3 regions of the Caballeronia sp. GAWG1-5s-s genome follow, and region 2 is predicted to be linked to each of the others. Evidence: predicted binding sites of a transcription regulator. Region 2 holds the regulator's gene; each other region holds the start of a gene.

Region 1 (5,647 bases), on a different contig from region 2:
CCGAGCACTTCACGCTCAACGGCGAAGTACTGCAGATGGATCTGACGCGCGCCTGGACGTTCGTGCGGTTCAAGGAAGCCGGCATCCTGCGCCTCGCGGGCTGCACGCGCTGCCGCGGCAAGTTCGTTGCGCACGCGCACGAACCGACGCACGGCATGGTGTGCGGCATCTGCCAGCCGCCGTCCCGCGCCGGCAAGACCAAGGCCAAGGCGGCGCGCGCGCAAAGCGCGGCGTTGCAGGCGGCTTGACGCGCGGTCATACGTAGATCGGTTTTTTTAGGAGCGCCAACGGGCGTGCAACGCCGCAGCGTCTTGCCGCTGTCGGCGCAGGCGCGTCGCGTCTTCCGCCGGAAGCGCGCGTAGCGACGTTCGCTCAAATTTCCCGCAGCACTTTTGTCCGGCCGCTCTCGCACGAACGTGCTTCTGCTTCGTCCCGACGAGGCGCAGACGACACCGGCACTTGATCCGAAACCGTCCCGCCTCCAGCACCGCAATCGCGACAAGCGACGCATTCGGTAATTAATCCTGACCCGCTTCGGACGCCGAAATTCCACGTAAAGCTTCCATGCTTTCTGCCGATACTCAGAAAGGAAGGCGACAGTAACGAGCGATTCGATCCTGCAGGCGATCCCTGCAGGAACTCAGCAACCGGCGACCGGCCGCGCTACGCAGCAGTTAGCGAGCGCCTTCCCAAAACACGTCCTGAATAACCGGTCCTCGGAATCCTAAATGAACCTGCACAACTTCAAGGTCGGCGCCCGGCTGACCATCGGCTTCGGCATCGTCGTCGCGTTGCTCGTCCTCATCGCCACGATCAACTTCGTCAATATGCGCGGTCTCGATACCGAGATCACGCTCATCACCGATGACCGGATGGTCAAGGCCTCGGAGGTCAGCAAAGCGAAGGATTCGGCGAGCCAGACCGTGCTTCGGCTGCAGCGCGCGGCGATCACCGGAAAGCCGGAGGACGTCGCCGCGATGCAAGCCGGCGTGCTCGAAGCATCGAAAGCCACGTCGCAACGGCTCGAAAAGGTCGACCGCATGATTACGTCGGCGCGCGGACGCGAGCTTTTCAATGCGCTCGTCGAGGCGCGCGGAACGAACACCGCAGCGCGTCAGGAAGCGGTCAAGCTCTTGACGGCGGGACAGATCGAGGAAGCACGCGCGCAAATCGCGGGACCCGTTGCATCCGCGCAGGTCAAATATTTCGCGGCACTGGACGCGCTCGTCGCGTACCAGTACGAACTCGCCGACGACTCCGCGCGTCACGCACACGCCGCGTATGACCGCGCGGTCGCGCTGTCCTTTGCATCGACCATAGCGGCGGTGCTGGTCGCGATCGCGGCGATGCTGATCATCACGCGCTCGGTGACGAAGCCTTTGGGCGACGCGCTCGCGGCCATGAAGGCGCTGGAACAGGGCGATCTGACGCATCGCGTAGAAGTGGCCGGCCGTGACGAACTCGCGACCTTGATGCTGGCGGTGCGAGCCGCGTTTGCCAAGCTCTCGTCGCTCGCGACGGGCATCAAGGAGTCCGTCGATGTCATTCGAACGGCGTCGGGCGAGATCGCCGCGGGCAGCACGGATTTGTCGTCACGCACGGAACAGCAGGCCGCCTCGCTGGAAGAAACCGCAGCCAGCATGGAAGAGTTGACCGCGACGGTCAAGCAGAACGCCGAGAACGCGCGGCAGGCGAGCGGCCTCGCGGACAACGCGAGCACCGTCGCGAACGAGGGCAGCGCCATCGTCAGTCAGGTCGTGGACACGATGACCGGCATCGAAGACAGCTCCGCGAGAATCGCCGAGATCATCGGCATGATCGAAGGCATCGCGTTCCAGACGAACATCCTCGCGCTCAATGCCGCGGTCGAAGCCGCGCGAGCCGGCGAGCAGGGCCGGGGCTTCGCGGTCGTGGCAAGCGAAGTGCGCAGCCTCGCGCAGCGGTCGTCGGCGGCGGCCAAGGAAATCAGGGAACTGATCGAGACTTCGGGCAGCCGCGTGCAGGCCGGGACCGAGCTGGTGGCGAGAGCAGGCGACACGATGCAGCGCGTGAGCACCGCGATCAAGCGCGTGACGGACATCATGGGCGAAATCGCATCTGCATCGAACGAGCAGAGCCGCGGCATCGAGCAGGTGAATCAGGCCATCTCGCAGATGGACGAGGTCACGCAGCAAAACGCGGCGCTCGTCGAAGAGGCTGCTGCAGCCGCCGGGTCGATGGAGGATCAGGCGAAGCATCTCACCGCAGCGGTTGCTGTGTTCCGCACCGCGCAGTCGTTCACCGCGCCGACGACCGGCAGCTACGAACAGAAGCCGACGCGGCCGTCGCTCCCCAGGAAAGCGCCGGCGGTGACGCGCGCGACGAAGCCTGTCGCCGCGCCTTCGGTAGCGGCCGCGGCCGCCGCTGACGGCGACTGGGCGACGTTCTGAGTCGAAAGGTGTCGCGATGCGGCTGACAAACCGGCGCGCGGATCCGGACGCGCCGACTCACGCAATCTCGCCTTGCAACGAAGAGTCGCAGGGCGAGTTTCTTGTCCGGAACGAGGTAGGTGACATGGTCAAGCAACTGCATGAACTTCGCCGTCGGCTGGCGGCGATGGAAAACGATATCGCACAAGAGGCGATCGAGGCGGTCGTCAAAGCTTGCTTCGAGCTGGACGAATTTCTTCGATCGAGTGGCGGTCCGCCGGGCGATACCTCGCATTGCCCGAGCACGTAGTGAGCTAGCGCTGCGCATGGCCGCGTGCGGTGGGCCATGCGCGGGAAAGTAAAGAGAGAAAGGATTGACAGATGGTTAAAACGGAAATGCGCTTGCTGGTGGTCGACGACTTGACCACCATGCGCAGTTTGATTCGAAAGATGCTGAAGGCGATCGGCTATACGCTGATCGACGAAGCAGTCGATGGCGTGACAGCCCTCGAAAAACTCAAGACGCAGCGGTTCGATCTCGTCATCACCGACTGGAACATGCCGAATATGGACGGGCTGACGCTTCTGCAGGAGATTCGCAAGTCCGAGCATCATGCCGACGTTCCGGTTCTGATGGTGACCGCCGAGACCCGGCGCGAAAACGTGATCGCGGCGATTCGCGCCGGCGCGAACGGCTACGTCGTGAAGCCGTTTTCGGAGGCCGCGCTCGCCGACAAGCTGGCCCAGATCGCGCCGCTTCAGCAGACCACCGCGCCGGCAGATCGCAGCGCGTCCGTCTTCGGCGCGGTCTTCATGAACGCGTGACCGGCGTCTTTTACACTTTGTTGCAAACTGTTGCAATTGGCCGGGAGCCTTGTTAGATAAGGCTTTCCGGCGAATCCGGGGGCGTTGCGGCGACCGCGCGGCGCTCCGGATGGTAAAGGTTTCAACGCAGGCACCGTTAAGCATTAAAGCCAGCGAGAACCGAAACCATGAACATCCAGACCATCAAAAACGCAGATTCGTCGACCCAGATCACCGTGAAGCGCGCGGCGAGCACCAGCACGAAGCCGGGCGCGAGCACCGCGCAGCCGGTCGCGCCCGCCGCTACGGAAGGCTCGACCATCAGCCTGTCGTCGACTGCGGCGTTGGCTTCCCACTCCTCGGATATCGATACTGCCAAGGTGGAAGCCATCAAGGCGGCATTGAAAGACGGTAGCTACAAGATCGACTCGGCGGCCATCGCCGACGGCATGCTGGGCACGGCGCGGGATCTTTTGCGCGCGACTTCGCGCTAATCAGAGCAGCAGTCATAGCGACGTCGTCTGGTCGGGCCAGCGGCCAGACGTCCGTCTTGTGCAGTCGGCGCGAGTTCCTCCACCGGGGATGAAGCGACGCCGACCGGCAATTATTCATAGCGCAAACCGCGCGAGTCGGTCCACCACTGTGCGCATGACGCGCTCGCACGAAACTCCCCCGTGGAAACGCTCAGGTCTGGTTCGCTTACGAACGCGCGGCCGATGGCTTTGACCAGGAAGAAATGTTTTCGCGGAGCGGCTGATGCGCTACGTCGCGGATTTGCGCGTCAATGAAGCCCAGTAGTCGAAATGAGCTCTCCGATGCCTCCGAGGCTCGTCGGCGACTATGCCCCGACGCCCGCAATGCACGCTGGACCACGAAAAGTCATCGCCGCACGCGGTGCGCGTTGCGAGCGGCGATGCTCTCCGTTCAGTGTGAAGTCGTCAGTGCGGCCGTGACGAGCCGCTCCTGTTCGCGACGATGCGCCGACAAGGAAGAATGCGCGCCCGCCGGCGTCGCGGTGCGGCAGACGTCGCGTAAGGCGCAATTGGCCGGAAGCACGCGCTCCAGCTCATCGCGGACGAATCGCCATGCGCCCTGGTTGCAGTCCTCTTCCTGCGCCCACACGACGCTGCGCAAGTGGGTGAACCGGGCAAGCGCGCGCCTGAGCTCGTCATGCGGGAAGGGGTAAAGCTGCTCGATGCGGATGATCGCCGTCGATTCGTCACGGGCGGCGTCGCGCGCCTCGCGCAACTCGTAGAAGAACTTTCCGCTGCATAGCACGACGCGCTCGACAGCAGTTGCATCGGCGATGCCGTCGTCATCGAGCACGCACTGGAACGCGCCATCGACCATCTCGCGCAGCGGCGCATGCGACGCGACGTTACCGTAGAGCTTCGACTTGGGCGACATGACGATGAGCGGAATCCGGCGCTCCGCCATCGCCTGCTGGCGAAGCAGATGAAACCATTGCGCCGAGGTCGAAGGCACGACGATCCGCATGTTTTCATCGGCGCAGAGCTGAAGGAAGCGGCCGAGATACCCGCTCGAATGCTCGGGACCGACGCCCTCGTGACCATGCGGCAGCAATACGGCAAGCGCCGACTCATAGCCCCATTTGAACTCGCCGGCGGCGATGTACTGATCGATGAAGACCTGCGCGCCGTTGACGAAATCGCCGTATTGGGCTTCCCATATTGTCATGGTCGCCTTCGTCTGCACGCTGTAGCCGTACTCGAATCCGAGCACGGCCTCCTCGGTGAGCGGCGAGTTCACGATGTCGAACCGGCCTTGTTCCGCAGCGATCGCACTGAGCGGCACATGACGCTGGCCCGGCACCTCGTGCGCGCCCTGCGCATGCCAGACGGCGTGGCGATGCATGAACGTGCCGCGCCCCACGTCGAGACCCGATAGCCGGATGTCATGCCCGGCTTCGAGCAACGAGGCATACGCCATGTTTTCGGCAAAGCGCCAGTCGGCCGGACGATTCTCGTCGGCGACGGTGTCTCGCCAATTCGCGAGCATCGAAGAAACAATCGGATGCAGCGGCACGTTCTCCGGCACGCGCGTGATCGCGGCAGTGAGTGCCCGCAGCCGGCTCAACGAGACTTGCGCGCCGGGCCGAACGGCCGGCTCGTTGGTCTCGTTCCACACGAGCGGTACGGCGTCCGCGACGGCCGCATTCGATTCGAGCCTGCGCAGCGCATCGTCGCGCAAGGAAGGAAGCGCCGTGCCGCCACCGATCGCGATGTAATACCGCTCCGTCACGGTCGGATGCATGTCGATGGCCATTTGCAACAGAGGTTGCGTCACTGCCGGGACATCATGCTCGGAATGCCCGAGCCGCCGATAGCCGATCAGGTCGATCACGATATCTGCGCCGTGCTCCTTGCGATAGTCATGCGCGAGCCGTGCCGCGCGCACGACTTCCTCAGGGTGAT
Region 2 (5,647 bases):
CGGCGACGTGTTCTCGTCGGTTTTCGGCGCGAATCCCGAAGCGCATGCAGATGACCTCGATCACCACGACGCCCCGCGCGACGCCTTTGCCGACGAAGCACCGCGCACGATGGCCGAGTCGAATCCGTGGCTGATCGAGCACGCGCGACGCATCGCCGAGCAGGCCGCGATGCCGTCGAATCGTCCGCTCTCGGCATCCGCTGCGATCGCTCGCGGTCTCGGCGTGCCGGTGCCGCCGAAGGCATCCGCGCCGAAGGCCGCCGAGAAGCTCGCCGACCAGCGCGCCGAGAAGCCCGAGCCGAGCAACTACGCGATGCGCCAGCCGGCGCAGCCGAAGATCGACACGCCCGACTGGGCGCGCGAAGCCGCGCAAGTCGCCGCGCGCCGCGCCGCCCACAAGATCAACGCGGGCGCGCCGCAAGCCGAAGCTTCGCCCGACAGCGCGCTCGAAGGTCTGCCCGCGAACGCGGCGGCCGTCGTGACCGACGCGATTCGCGCGCGCATGGAGCAAGTCGTCAACGAAACGGTGATGCACGAACTCTCGTCGATGCGCGAGATGATGGAAGAGCACTTCTCCGGTCTCCTGTGGGGCGAGCGCCAGCGCCGCAGCCCGGGCAATGCCGGCCTGACCAAGCGCCTGTTCGCGGCCGGTTTCTCCGCGCAACTCGTGCGCATGGTCGTGGACAACATGCCCGAGATGGAAAGCGCCGAGCACGCGATGGAATGGGTGCAGCAGGTGCTCGAATCGAACCTGCCGGTGATGGCGAGCGAAGACGCGCTGATGGAACGCGGCGGCGTGTTCGCGCTGATGGGCCCGACGGGCGTCGGCAAGACCACGACCACGGCCAAGCTCGCCGCGCGCTGCGTGATGCGCTTCGGCGCGAGCAAGGTCGCGCTGCTCACGACAGACAGCTACCGCATCGGCGCGCACGAGCAACTGCGCATCTTCGGCAAGATTCTGGGCGTCTCGGTCCACGCGGTGAAAGACGCCGCCGACCTGCAACTCGCGCTCTCGGAACTGCGCAACAAGCACATCGTGCTGATCGACACCATCGGCATGAGCCAGCGCGATCGCATGGTGTCCGACCAGATTTCGATGCTCTGCGGCGCGGGTCATCCGGTGCAGCGCCTGTTGCTGCTCAACGCGACGAGCCACGGCGACACGCTCAACGAAGTGGTGCAGGCGTACAAGAGCGCGGCCGACCAGCCGCCGCTCGCGGGCTGCATCCTGACCAAGCTCGACGAAGCGACGAATCTCGGCGGCGTGCTCGATACCGTGATCCGCTACAAGCTGCCGGTGCATTACGTCTCGACCGGGCAGAAGGTGCCGGAGAACCTGTACGTCGCGACCAAGCGTTTTCTGATCAAGAGCGCGTTCTGCATTCCGCGCGAAGGCTCGCCCTTCGTGCCGCAGGACGACGAGGTGCCGGCACTGCTCTCCGCATTGTCCGCGCGCGCCACCACCGAACTGCATGAGGTCCGCTTTGGATAAGTTCGTGCTCGATCAGGCCGAAGGTCTGAGAAGGCTGCTCACGCGAGGCGGTTCGCGCGTGGTGGCGGTGGCGGGCGGGCCGGCGGGTATCGGCTGCACGTCGGCGGTCGTGAATCTGGGCGCGGCGCTGTCCGTGCATGGCAAGGACGTGCTCGTGATCGACGAGCGGGCGAACGCGGCATCGGCTGCGCGCCTCGCCGGTACGTCAGGCGCTGGGGCGCTCGCCGCGGTGATGTCGGGCCGCGAGGCGCTTCACGACGCGGTGACGCGCACGCCGTTCGGCTTCTCGCTGCTCGCCGCGCCACGCGACGAACGCATCAGCCACGACGCCGCGCAGTGCCGCGCGCTGCTCGACGGTCAGGCGGACATCGTTCTGATCGACGCGCAGCTCGACCGATACGGCGCGCTCTCGTCGCTCGCGGCGCAGGCGCATGACTTTCTCATCGTGACGCGGGTGGCCGCGTCCGCGATCACCGAGGCGTACGCGTGCATCAAGCGTCTGCACTACGCCCATGCGATCGGCCAGTTCCGCGTGCTCGTCAATCACGTGCAGAACCCGGCCGACGCGGCGGTCGCGTTCGACAACCTGTCGGGCGTCGCGAGCCGGTATCTGGCCGTGTCGCTCGTGCAGGCAGGGTATGTGTCCGAGGATGCGCGCGTCACTCGGGCGAAGGAGCTCTCGCGCTGCGTGGTGGAAGCGTTCCCGGCGACAGCCGCGGCGCGCGACTACCGGCAAATCGCGGCGGAGCTTCTGCATTGGCCGATGCGTCCCGCGCCGTCAGGGAGCGAGACGCAGGTCCGGAATGACGCGCGGTTTTCGGTTGGCGAGGCTGACAAGGGCGGACGGGAGACGGGGCGCATGGCGTCGATGTTCTCCAGTCATGCATTGACCAGTACGGCGTCGATGTGATCAAGATTAAGGTGACTCAGATGTACAACGCCCAAGGCAAACTCTCACAGTCGGACGTCCTGACTAAATATGCGCCGCTCGTTCGTCGGCTCGGACTTCAGCTCGTCGCCAAGATGCCGGCGAGCGTCGATCTCGACGACCTGATTCAGGCCGGCATGATCGGCCTTCTGGATGCGGCGAGCCGCTACAAGGAAGATCAGGGCGCGCAGTTCGAAACCTACGCGAGCCAGCGCATTCGCGGCGCCATGCTCGACGAGTTGCGTGCGAACGACTGGCTGCCGCGCAGCATGCGCAAGACGTCGCGCGAAGTCGAATCGGCGGTGCACAAGGTCGAGCAGAACCTCGGCCGCGCCGCGAGCGAAGTGGAAATCGCCGAGCACATGAAGATGCCGCTCGACGAATATCAGTCGATGCTGCAGGACCTGCACGGCAGCCAGCTGATCTACTACGAAGACTTCGACCGCTCCGCCGACGACGAGCCGTTCCTCGACCGCTATTGCGTCGATCGTTCGGACCCGCTGTCCGCGCTGCTCGACGACAGCCTGCGCGGCGCGTTGATCGAAGCCATCGACAAGCTGCCGGAACGCGAGAAGCTGCTGATGAGCCTCTACTACGAACGCGGCCTGAACCTGCGCGAAATCGGCGCGGTCATGGAAGTGAGCGAATCGCGCGTGTGCCAGCTGCACAGCCAGGCGGTCGCCCGCTTGCGCGCCAAGCTGCGCGAGCAGTCGTGGACGAGCGTGGAGGCTTAATGCGCTAGCCGGCTTCGAAGTCTCGCGCTTCGGCGAACACCGTTTTGCCGATGCCGAGACTTTTCGCGCGATACATCGCGCGGTCGGCGGCGCGCAGCACGGCGTGGATGTCGGCGTGGCGCGCGTCGGCGGCGCTCGACAGCATGCACGCACCGATGCTCGCCGAGACCGAAACCGGCCGGCCGTCCACCGACGTGATCGACGCGAGCGCCGCGTGAATGCCCTCGGTGATCGCGAGGACGGCCGTGCGGCTCTGCGCCTGAAGCGCGAGCACCACGAACTCGTCGCCGCCCAGGCGCGCCACGGTGTCGCTATTGGACATGCGGCGGGCGAGCACGTTGGCGAACTGCTGCAATAGCAGGTCGCCGACCGCGTGGCCGTAGGTATCGTTGACTTCCTTGAAGCCGTCGAGGTCGATCAGGAGCAGAACGGTGTCCTGCGAGGCGTCGGACATCGTGCGATTGACGATGTGTTCCAGCGCATACCGGTTCGCGAGACCCGTGAGCGGATCGGTCGATGCCTGACGCGCGAGATCGCGATTGGCGTTGCCGAGACGATCGACGAGCACGGTCAGATACACCGATGCCGCCAGCACGCTCAACGCGAGCCCGAGCGCGGCGGATAAGTTCGCGTTCCACCACGGCTGCCAGAGCGCGAGCGCGCCGATGACTACCATCGCGGTGGCGCAGGAGACGGCGAGCGTGCGCTTGCCGTAGCGGCAGCCCGAGCCGATCAGAAACCAGAAGACCACCCACAAGAGCGGCAACGCGGTTTCCCCGCCTGCCGCGAGCGCGGCGCCGACGAGCGCCTGATCGGCGATGGTCGTGACGACGAGCCGCTTCTTCGATGGCGACGCCATGCGGCTGACGATGAGCAGCGTGACCGCGCCGTAGAACACATAGAGTCCGACGATTTGCGCGACCAGCGACGCATCGTGCGAAGGGGCGAGCAACGCGTAGCAGGCGTAGGCCAGCAGGACCGCGGCGCCCAGCACGACGCGCAGCGTGGCTTGTTCGCGTTCGGGATGCCGAAGCGCCGCCCATGCGAACGCATGAGACCAGCGTGGCGGGTGGTGGGCCTGCTGCATGTGAACCCCTGGATTTTGTTTTTGTTCGGTCGACGCGGTCAGAATGGGCGCGGTCGGCCGTAGGGTTAACGGCAAAGCGTTGCGTTGCTTGAGTTTCGTGGGGATGACGTCGAAGCGACTGATGTGCGACTTGGCGCGCCCGGCTGGGATCGAACCAGCAACCCCTTGTCTTCTCGTATACCGTTATCGAGCAGGTCATGGCACGGCCTTCGTGTACGCCGAGTATTGGTCAATCAGCATGGCCAGTAAAGCTGGTGCCTGTTTTGGCAAAGCAGACAAAGTAGGTCAAGTTCGCACGGACGCGTCAGAGTTGCTTGGAACCCACGCGAAAGCCAGCGCCGTCGAGCCTATGCGAAACCACGCGTGTGAGGCATGAACGGACGGCCAACGAGCCTCGTTACGCGACGCGAACGCAAGGAAGAAACGACGAGCGAATCGGGCGAAGGATTGAGCTTCGATCCGGAGCTGATCAAGCAACCGGTGCCCGGAACGCTTGACCGCGCGGATGAAAGAGCAACTGCCCGCGAGCGCGCGCTTGGGCGGCGAGCAGACGCACTTTCTCGGCTACGGAAAGGCGAAACCAAGCCGGTGGGCAGCACGATCACTGCAACCGCACCGGCCACAAGCGCGTCACGACTGACGACGGTTTCTCTACAGCGAATTTCCGCGACCGAGCAGAGGCCTTCCATCCGGTGCTCATTGCCAACGGCGAGCCACGCTTTAGCGGCTTCGACGACAAGATCATCGCCATGTACGCGCACGAAGTCCGTAGATGCTTCGATGCCGTGCGTCAGCACGGTGACCGGCGGAGTGATCGACGATGTGCGCGAATGGCCACAGCGACCGCGCGAGCCGATCTATCGAGTGCGTTTTGCTCGACTCGCTGCGGGCCAAGATCCGCGACGAAGACGCGGTCCTCAACAGGGCGATCTACATGGCGCTGGGCGTGCGCCGCGGCGGCACGCGTGACGTGCCGAGGCTCTGGGTCGAGCAGACCGAGGGCGCGAAGTTCTGGCCATGCGTGGTCAATGACCTGGAGCCGCGCGGTGTGCAGAACGTACTGAATGTTTCACGACGTCTTCGCGCCCGGCCGGCGGGCAGCCGGGCACGCGCTGGCTAACCCGCCACAGCTTCGGTGGGCGCGACGTGCGCCGCCCACATGCCATGCAACGCGTCTTCCAGATGCTTCGCGAAGCGGGGAGCGTCGCACAGCGGCGAAGCGACGAGTTGCGCGCGCAGGCCGCTGCGAAGCGCTTGCAGTTGCGACGCATCGGCGGCGAACTGCGTGGCTTTGGCGACATAGTCGTCTTCGCTCTGTGCGATCCAGTCGGGAAAGCCGGCAGCATGCAGCATGCTTTCGCAGATATGCGACAGAAACCGCTCGCCGCGCAGGCACAGGACGGGCA
Region 3 (5,647 bases), 250 kb from region 2:
GAACTGCCCGAGAAGGTGAACAGCATTTTGTGGGCGCGGCGCGGCAAGGACACGCTCGCGTTCGGCAACATTACCGGCGCGATGGTGTTTCAAGGCACGTTGCTGCCTTCCATCGGCATCATGCTGACGCCGTGGGAGCCGCGCGTCGAAGTGCTGACCGGCGTGCTCATCACGCTCGCGGCGGCGGCGTGGCTGCGGTTCCATGCGAGAGGGAAGGGCGTCGCGTTGTGGGCGCTGCTCGGCAACGGCGTGCTGTACGCGGCGTATCTCACGTTGACGCTCGGGCGCTAGGCTCCCGCCACACGCCAAATAAAAATGCCCGCGCGAGGCGGGCATCGAGAGCGAAGCTGCGTCATTACATCGACGCTTATTTGTTGTTGTTAGTCTATATAACGGCGCGGGACAGCGAAACTTTAGAGCCGCGCCGTTTGTTGATAACGGCTTGCCGCGTCGATGCGCGCGGTCGCCTCGCGAAAGTTCTTGCCGAGCGACATGCGCGCGGCTTGCGCCGACTGCATCAGCGCGGCATCGAGCGTCAGGATGTCGCTCGCGGCCTGCAACGTCGCCGGATCGAGGTCGTTCTGCAATTGCATGATGATCGGCGAACGCAATTCGCCCAGGCGCGCCGCTTCGATCCAGTCGCCGGCGGCCGCGGCCGCGGCCATGGCGCGCGTGAGCGATACCGCGTTCGTCAGCTTGTCTTGTTGGCTCACATCTTTCTCCGTGCGAATCGGCTGACGCCTGCGTTACTTGTTGGTCGCGAGCGCGCCGGCGCTGTTCGTGCCGCCGAAAAGCTGCGTCAGGTATCGCGTGTTGTTCTGCATCGTCGCCATCAGCGTGTTGAGCGCCGTGAACTGCGCGTTGTACTGCGACGTGAGGCTGTCCGCGTAGGTCTGCAACGTGGCCGTCTGCGTGGTGAGGTTCTTCAGGTCTGCATTGATCGCGGTCGTGCGCGTATCGATGATGCCGCCCGTTTGCAAGAACGACGTGATCTTCGAATTGAGCTGCGTGCCGATGCCGTTCGTCTGGTTGAAGAGCTGGCCCACGCGCGTCGGGCTGTTCGAGAGCGCGGTGGAAAGCGTCGAATCGTCGATGGACAGCGTGCCGTCGTCCTGAAGATCGATGCCGATCGACGCGAGGTTCGTCGTCGTCGAAGTCGAACCGGAACCCGAATTCACGCCGCTCGTAATGATGCTGGACAGCGAACTCTGAATGCTCTGGAGCATGGAGTCGCCGAGCAGCACGCCGCCTTGCGAGCCGGCGCTTTTCGTGGAGTCGAACGACGACAGCGCGGCGGCCTGGCTCACGAACGAGTTGTACGCGTCGACGAAGGCCTTGATCGTGCTCTTTTCCGTGGTCGTGTCGGAGGACACGGTCAACGTCTGGGTCGATCCGGCCGCCGCCGATGCGAGGTTCAGCGTCACGCCGCCGATCGCGGTCGTGAGCGTGTTGGTCGTGCTCGTGACGGCCGTGCCGTCGACCGTGAGCGACGCGTCCTGCGCGGCCGACGTCTGCGTGTAGTTGCTGCTGCCCGTGCTGTACGAAAGCGACGAATCGACGCCTGCGCCGGCCGTGACCGAAATGGTGTTGGCGGCGCCCGTCGTCTTAGACGCGAGCACGAGATGCTGGCCGTCGGTGCCCGTGACGATGGTCGCGCTGATGCCGGGGTTGTCGCTCGCGGAGTTGATCGACGACGCGATGCTCGCGAGCGTGTTGGTGCCGTCGAGCGTCACGTTCATCGAGCTCGATCCGAGCGAGAGCGAGAGCGTGCCTGTGCCGAAGGTGTCGGTGGCGGCGTGCGCCGTCGACGAAATCTTTTGCGCGCTCGCGATGTTGTTGACCGTGATCGCATACGAACCGGCCACCGCGCTCGTGCCGGCCGTCGCCGTGAGTCCGCTGCCGCTTGCCGTCGCCGTGTACGCGGCGAGTCCGGTGCCGTCGGAAAGACTCTTCAGCGCGGTCTGCACCGATGACAGCGCGGACTTGATCTGCGAGACGGCGGACAGAAGCGTGTTGTCGCTCGCCGTCTTGTTCGCGATCTGCGTGGCCTGAGCGGTGGTCTTCGCGGTGACGAGCGAGGAAACGAGCGTGGATACATCGAGCGTAGAGTTCGTCGCGCCGCTGATGATGGACTGCGCGGCAGCGGCCAGTGTGGCGCTGACGTCGGTACTCGAGGTGGTGGTGGTCATCGGATGCTCCGGACGGACTGCCTTATCTGTTTGCGAGCTTTCGTGAGCGCAGCGCCGATGATGAATGTCGCTGCGCTAACGAAAGCTGGGAGGCGGGCCTCCCAGTGAACTGCCGAACCCCGCCCATCTTGCGGCGGGGTAGGTCACATGCGCTTAGCCGAGGAGCTTCAGCACTTGCTGCGGCATCGAGTTCGCTTGCGCGAGAACCGAGATACCCGCTTGTTGCAGCACTTGAGCCTTCGACAGGTTCGCCGTTTCTTGCGCGAAGTCTGCATCGGTGATGGCCGACTGTGCTGCGTTCAGGTTGGTCGACTGCGATTGCAGGCTGGTAACGGCCGACGTGAAGCGGTTCTGTTCAGCGCCGAGCGTCGATTGCAGCGTGTTGACGGTGTCGAGCGCCGTGTCGACCAGGCTGATCACGGACTGCGCGCCGCTTGCCGTGGAGATGTCGACCGATGCCGAACCGAACAGGCCGGTCTGGCTCATCGCGGTGCTGCCGAAGTCGACGCTCAGCGTCTGGTTCGCCACTGCGCCGATCTGGAAGGCCACCGTCGAGACCGAGCCGGACAGCATGGCTTGGCCGTTGAACGTCGTCTGGCTCGACACGCGGTCCAGTTCGCCGAGACGCTGGGTCACTTCCGTCTGGAGGTAGCCGCGCTGCGTGTCGGAGAGCGAACCGTCGGCTGCCTGAACGGCCAGCTGGCGAATACGCTGAAGGTTGTCCGTCGTGGAGCTGAGGCCGCCCGACGCCGTTTGAATCATCGAGATCGCGTTGTTCGCGTTCGACACGCCCTGGTTCAGCGCGTTGACGTACGACGTCATGTTCGTCGAAATCGCCAGACCTGCTGCATCGTCAGCGGCGCTGTTGATGCGCTTGCCCGACGAGAGGCGGTTAATAGCCGACGACAGCGCGCTTTGCGAACCTTGCAGGTTCTTTTGCGTCGTTTGCGACAGGGTGTTGGTGTTGATGTTCAACATTTCAAATTACCTCGTTGGTAAAGGCGCTACTAGTCTGAGTCTGAATGCGGCGTCGCGATGTTTAATGTGATTCGCTGACTGCCTTACCTAAGGATTTCGGCCCACGGGAAAGAAACTTTAGGCCGAAGATCGAATGCGATTCGAATTTTCACGGAGTCTGCCGGCGCCTTGGCCGGCAGGGCTTAAGAGCAATTACGGCCGGGTCGGCTACACCTTTACAGGCAGCCGGCCCGCTACATCTTCATGAAGCCAGTGCAACCTCGGCCTTCTGAACCCAGGAAAGCGGGCGAAACGTCAGGCGCATCAATTGCCGCGTCTTTCCGGCCATTGCAGGCACATAAATGAGTCCGTTCGGCGACATCTCGAACATGCCGGGTTCGCGCTCGGTCATGCCGTCGTAAATGATCTCGCTCCCAGGCGAGAGCGCGCGCTGACGATCGAACTCAATACGCGTATCCAGCGTATCGGCGGGAAAGGTTGTCGCCGATGCGATCTGCATCCAGCTCATCTCCTGGCCGAACATGAGCGCGACGTCGAAGTCGGAAATCGGCACGACGAGCGAATAGAAGCCGTCGTAAGTCGCGCGCGCGGTCAGCGTCTCGGTCGCGGTTTCATTGCCGCGCACGAAAAGCGCGGGAATTCGCGTCTCGCGGTACGTCGTATCGTCGACGGTGAAATCCAGACGGTGACGGCGCACGGCCATTAGGAAAATCGCCTGGTCGATGCCTGCGTGGCGCATCTCGTACGGATAACCCGGACGAAAACCCTTGCCGATGCTGCGCATATAGAACGGTCCGCGCTGACGAAGCCCTTCGATGCCCGCGTCGTTATCCGCGACGTTGAATGCGTGAATGGACGCCCCGTTGATCTCGAACACCGTCTCGTTGCCGCCGGCCACTTCGTCGCGGTCCGGAAGATACAGTAGGCGAGCGAGGCAGATGGCCGCATCGACGCGTAGTCGTTCAGGCGTCAGGCGGGGAAAGCTGGTGGCCGGCATCGCGGCCATATCCCGGACGAAGCGGACGCAAGCATCCTGGATTTCGCCGCTTTGCGCGATTTGCTTCTCGCTTTTCGCGGATTGGTTGAGAAGCGGCGTGCCGTCGTCCTTGAAGTCATACACGCTGCCGGTTTTGAGCGAGCACATCTGCTCGAAATGGCCAATATGCGCGATCAACATCTCCATCACGTTTTCATCGGCCCAGCGGCTGTCGACGACGCCCGCGCGATCCGCGCGCCAGCCGGGTGTATCCAGCGAAACGAGATAGCGCCCGACGATCTCCACGTCGTAATACTTCTTGAACAGCTTGCCGAGCGAGCGCTGGATGGAGCCGTAGTAACCCAGGTCCACGATCACGAGCGTGTCGCCGCGCTCCAGCCCGACGGTTCGCTGCAGATGGCGAAAGAGCCGCTGACGAAGCGCCGCGCTGCGTTCGATGATGAGCTTCACCATGCGCGGTTCCAGCACGAGACGCCGGAACGTCTGCAGCGGATTGGCGGACGCGTTCGCCTCGGCGAGCAGTTTGCCGGTTTCCTTGGGCGGCAGTTGCAGTTGGTCGGCGCCGAACTTCATCATCTGCGGGTTGATGACCTCTGTACTCAGATAACGCTCGATGGCCTCGCGGCTGTCGAAGGTCGAACCGGCGGCGACGAACCGCCCGACGTACGCTTCGTTGCCGATCGGGCTGCCGTGCAGCGCTTCGCATGCCCGATGAATCAGATGCCCGTCGCGCAGCAGAAACGCGAGCTTGTGCGGTCGGCCACGCGCTTTGAGATCCTCATGCGTGTCCAGCACGAAGCGCGCGAATGCGTGCATGATCGGGCCGACCGACCAGTAGCCGATGCGCTCGTTCGTGCTCATGTCGCGGCCCTGTTGCAGGGAGCGCATCGCGTGATGCAAGCTCGGCGCGGGCTTCGTCGCGCGGATCGACGGAAAGAGGACGCGCGCCGCCATCAGCCGCTGTCGGTCCGCTTTGTGCATCTCGTCGTCGCGCTGCTGGAAATGCAGTACGCCGATGCCCATCTGCTGTGGAACGGCCCAGTCCGCGTACGGGTTGTCGCCGGTATGGAGAATCTCCGAGGGCGCGACGCCCAGCCGTTCCGTCACGATATTCCAGAGTCCCGTGGATTTCGAGACACCGAATTCAGACGAACAAAACACGACGTCGATGAGCGATTCGAGCTCCGGCGCGGTTGTAAAGAGAATGCGGCGCAATTGCGCCTCGGAGTAATAGGTATCGCTGACGATTGCCGTGTGTAGGCCGCGAATTTTCGCCTCGCGCAGCAGCCCGAGCACCGGTTCGAAGATGAAGCCGATCTCGATCTCTTTATCGACCTCGCGCTCGGCGAGCGCGCTCACAATTGCCTCGTCGGCGTGAGGCGCGGCTTCGGCATAGATCTGTTCGAGCGTCGCCTCGCTCTTGCGGGTTGCGAAGTAGTTGTTCTTACGCGCTTCGGATTCGGCCATCGTGCGCACACGGGCG

The links. The regulator FliA, encoded in region 2, starts transcription of late flagellar genes. The targets are predictions, from matches to a motif close to CTAAAGTTTNNNNNNNNNNNGCCGNTA.
Region 1: a site for FliA is predicted at 3,346-3,372, ahead of flgM (flagellar biosynthesis anti-sigma factor FlgM). Genes of this name have one in related genera too.
Region 3: a site for FliA is predicted at 3,262-3,288, ahead of NCR34_RS01410 (flagellin domain-containing protein). Genes of this name have one in related genera too.

What each region holds. Positions count from the first base shown of each region.
Region 1 is NZ_JALQDC010000045.1:26,138-31,784, reverse strand. Features, by position in the region: gene flhC (flagellar transcriptional regulator FlhC) at 1-248, shown strand, start outside; gene NCR34_RS28125 (methyl-accepting chemotaxis protein) at 729-2,429, shown strand; gene NCR34_RS26855 (hypothetical protein) at 2,554-2,718, shown strand; gene NCR34_RS26850 (response regulator) at 2,790-3,233, shown strand; gene flgM (flagellar biosynthesis anti-sigma factor FlgM) at 3,401-3,706, shown strand; gene NCR34_RS26840 (2-oxoglutarate dehydrogenase E1 component) at 4,137-5,647, opposite strand, start outside.
Region 2 is NZ_JALQDC010000001.1:39,587-45,233, reverse strand. Features, by position in the region: gene flhF (flagellar biosynthesis GTPase FlhF) at 1-1,492, shown strand, start outside; gene NCR34_RS00210 (MinD/ParA family ATP-binding protein) at 1,485-2,402, shown strand; gene NCR34_RS00205 (RNA polymerase sigma factor FliA) at 2,423-3,154, shown strand; gene NCR34_RS00200 (GGDEF domain-containing protein) at 3,159-4,241, opposite strand; partial or broken gene NCR34_RS00195 (transposase) at 4,614-5,304, shown strand; gene NCR34_RS00190 (O-linked N-acetylglucosamine transferase, SPINDLY family protein) at 5,358-5,647, opposite strand, start outside.
Region 3 is NZ_JALQDC010000001.1:293,710-299,356, forward strand. Features, by position in the region: gene NCR34_RS01395 (sodium:calcium antiporter) at 1-291, shown strand, start outside; gene fliT (flagellar protein FliT) at 414-713, opposite strand; gene fliD (flagellar filament capping protein FliD) at 747-2,189, opposite strand; gene NCR34_RS01410 (flagellin domain-containing protein) at 2,343-3,167, opposite strand; gene NCR34_RS01415 (HAD family hydrolase) at 3,409-5,647, opposite strand, start outside.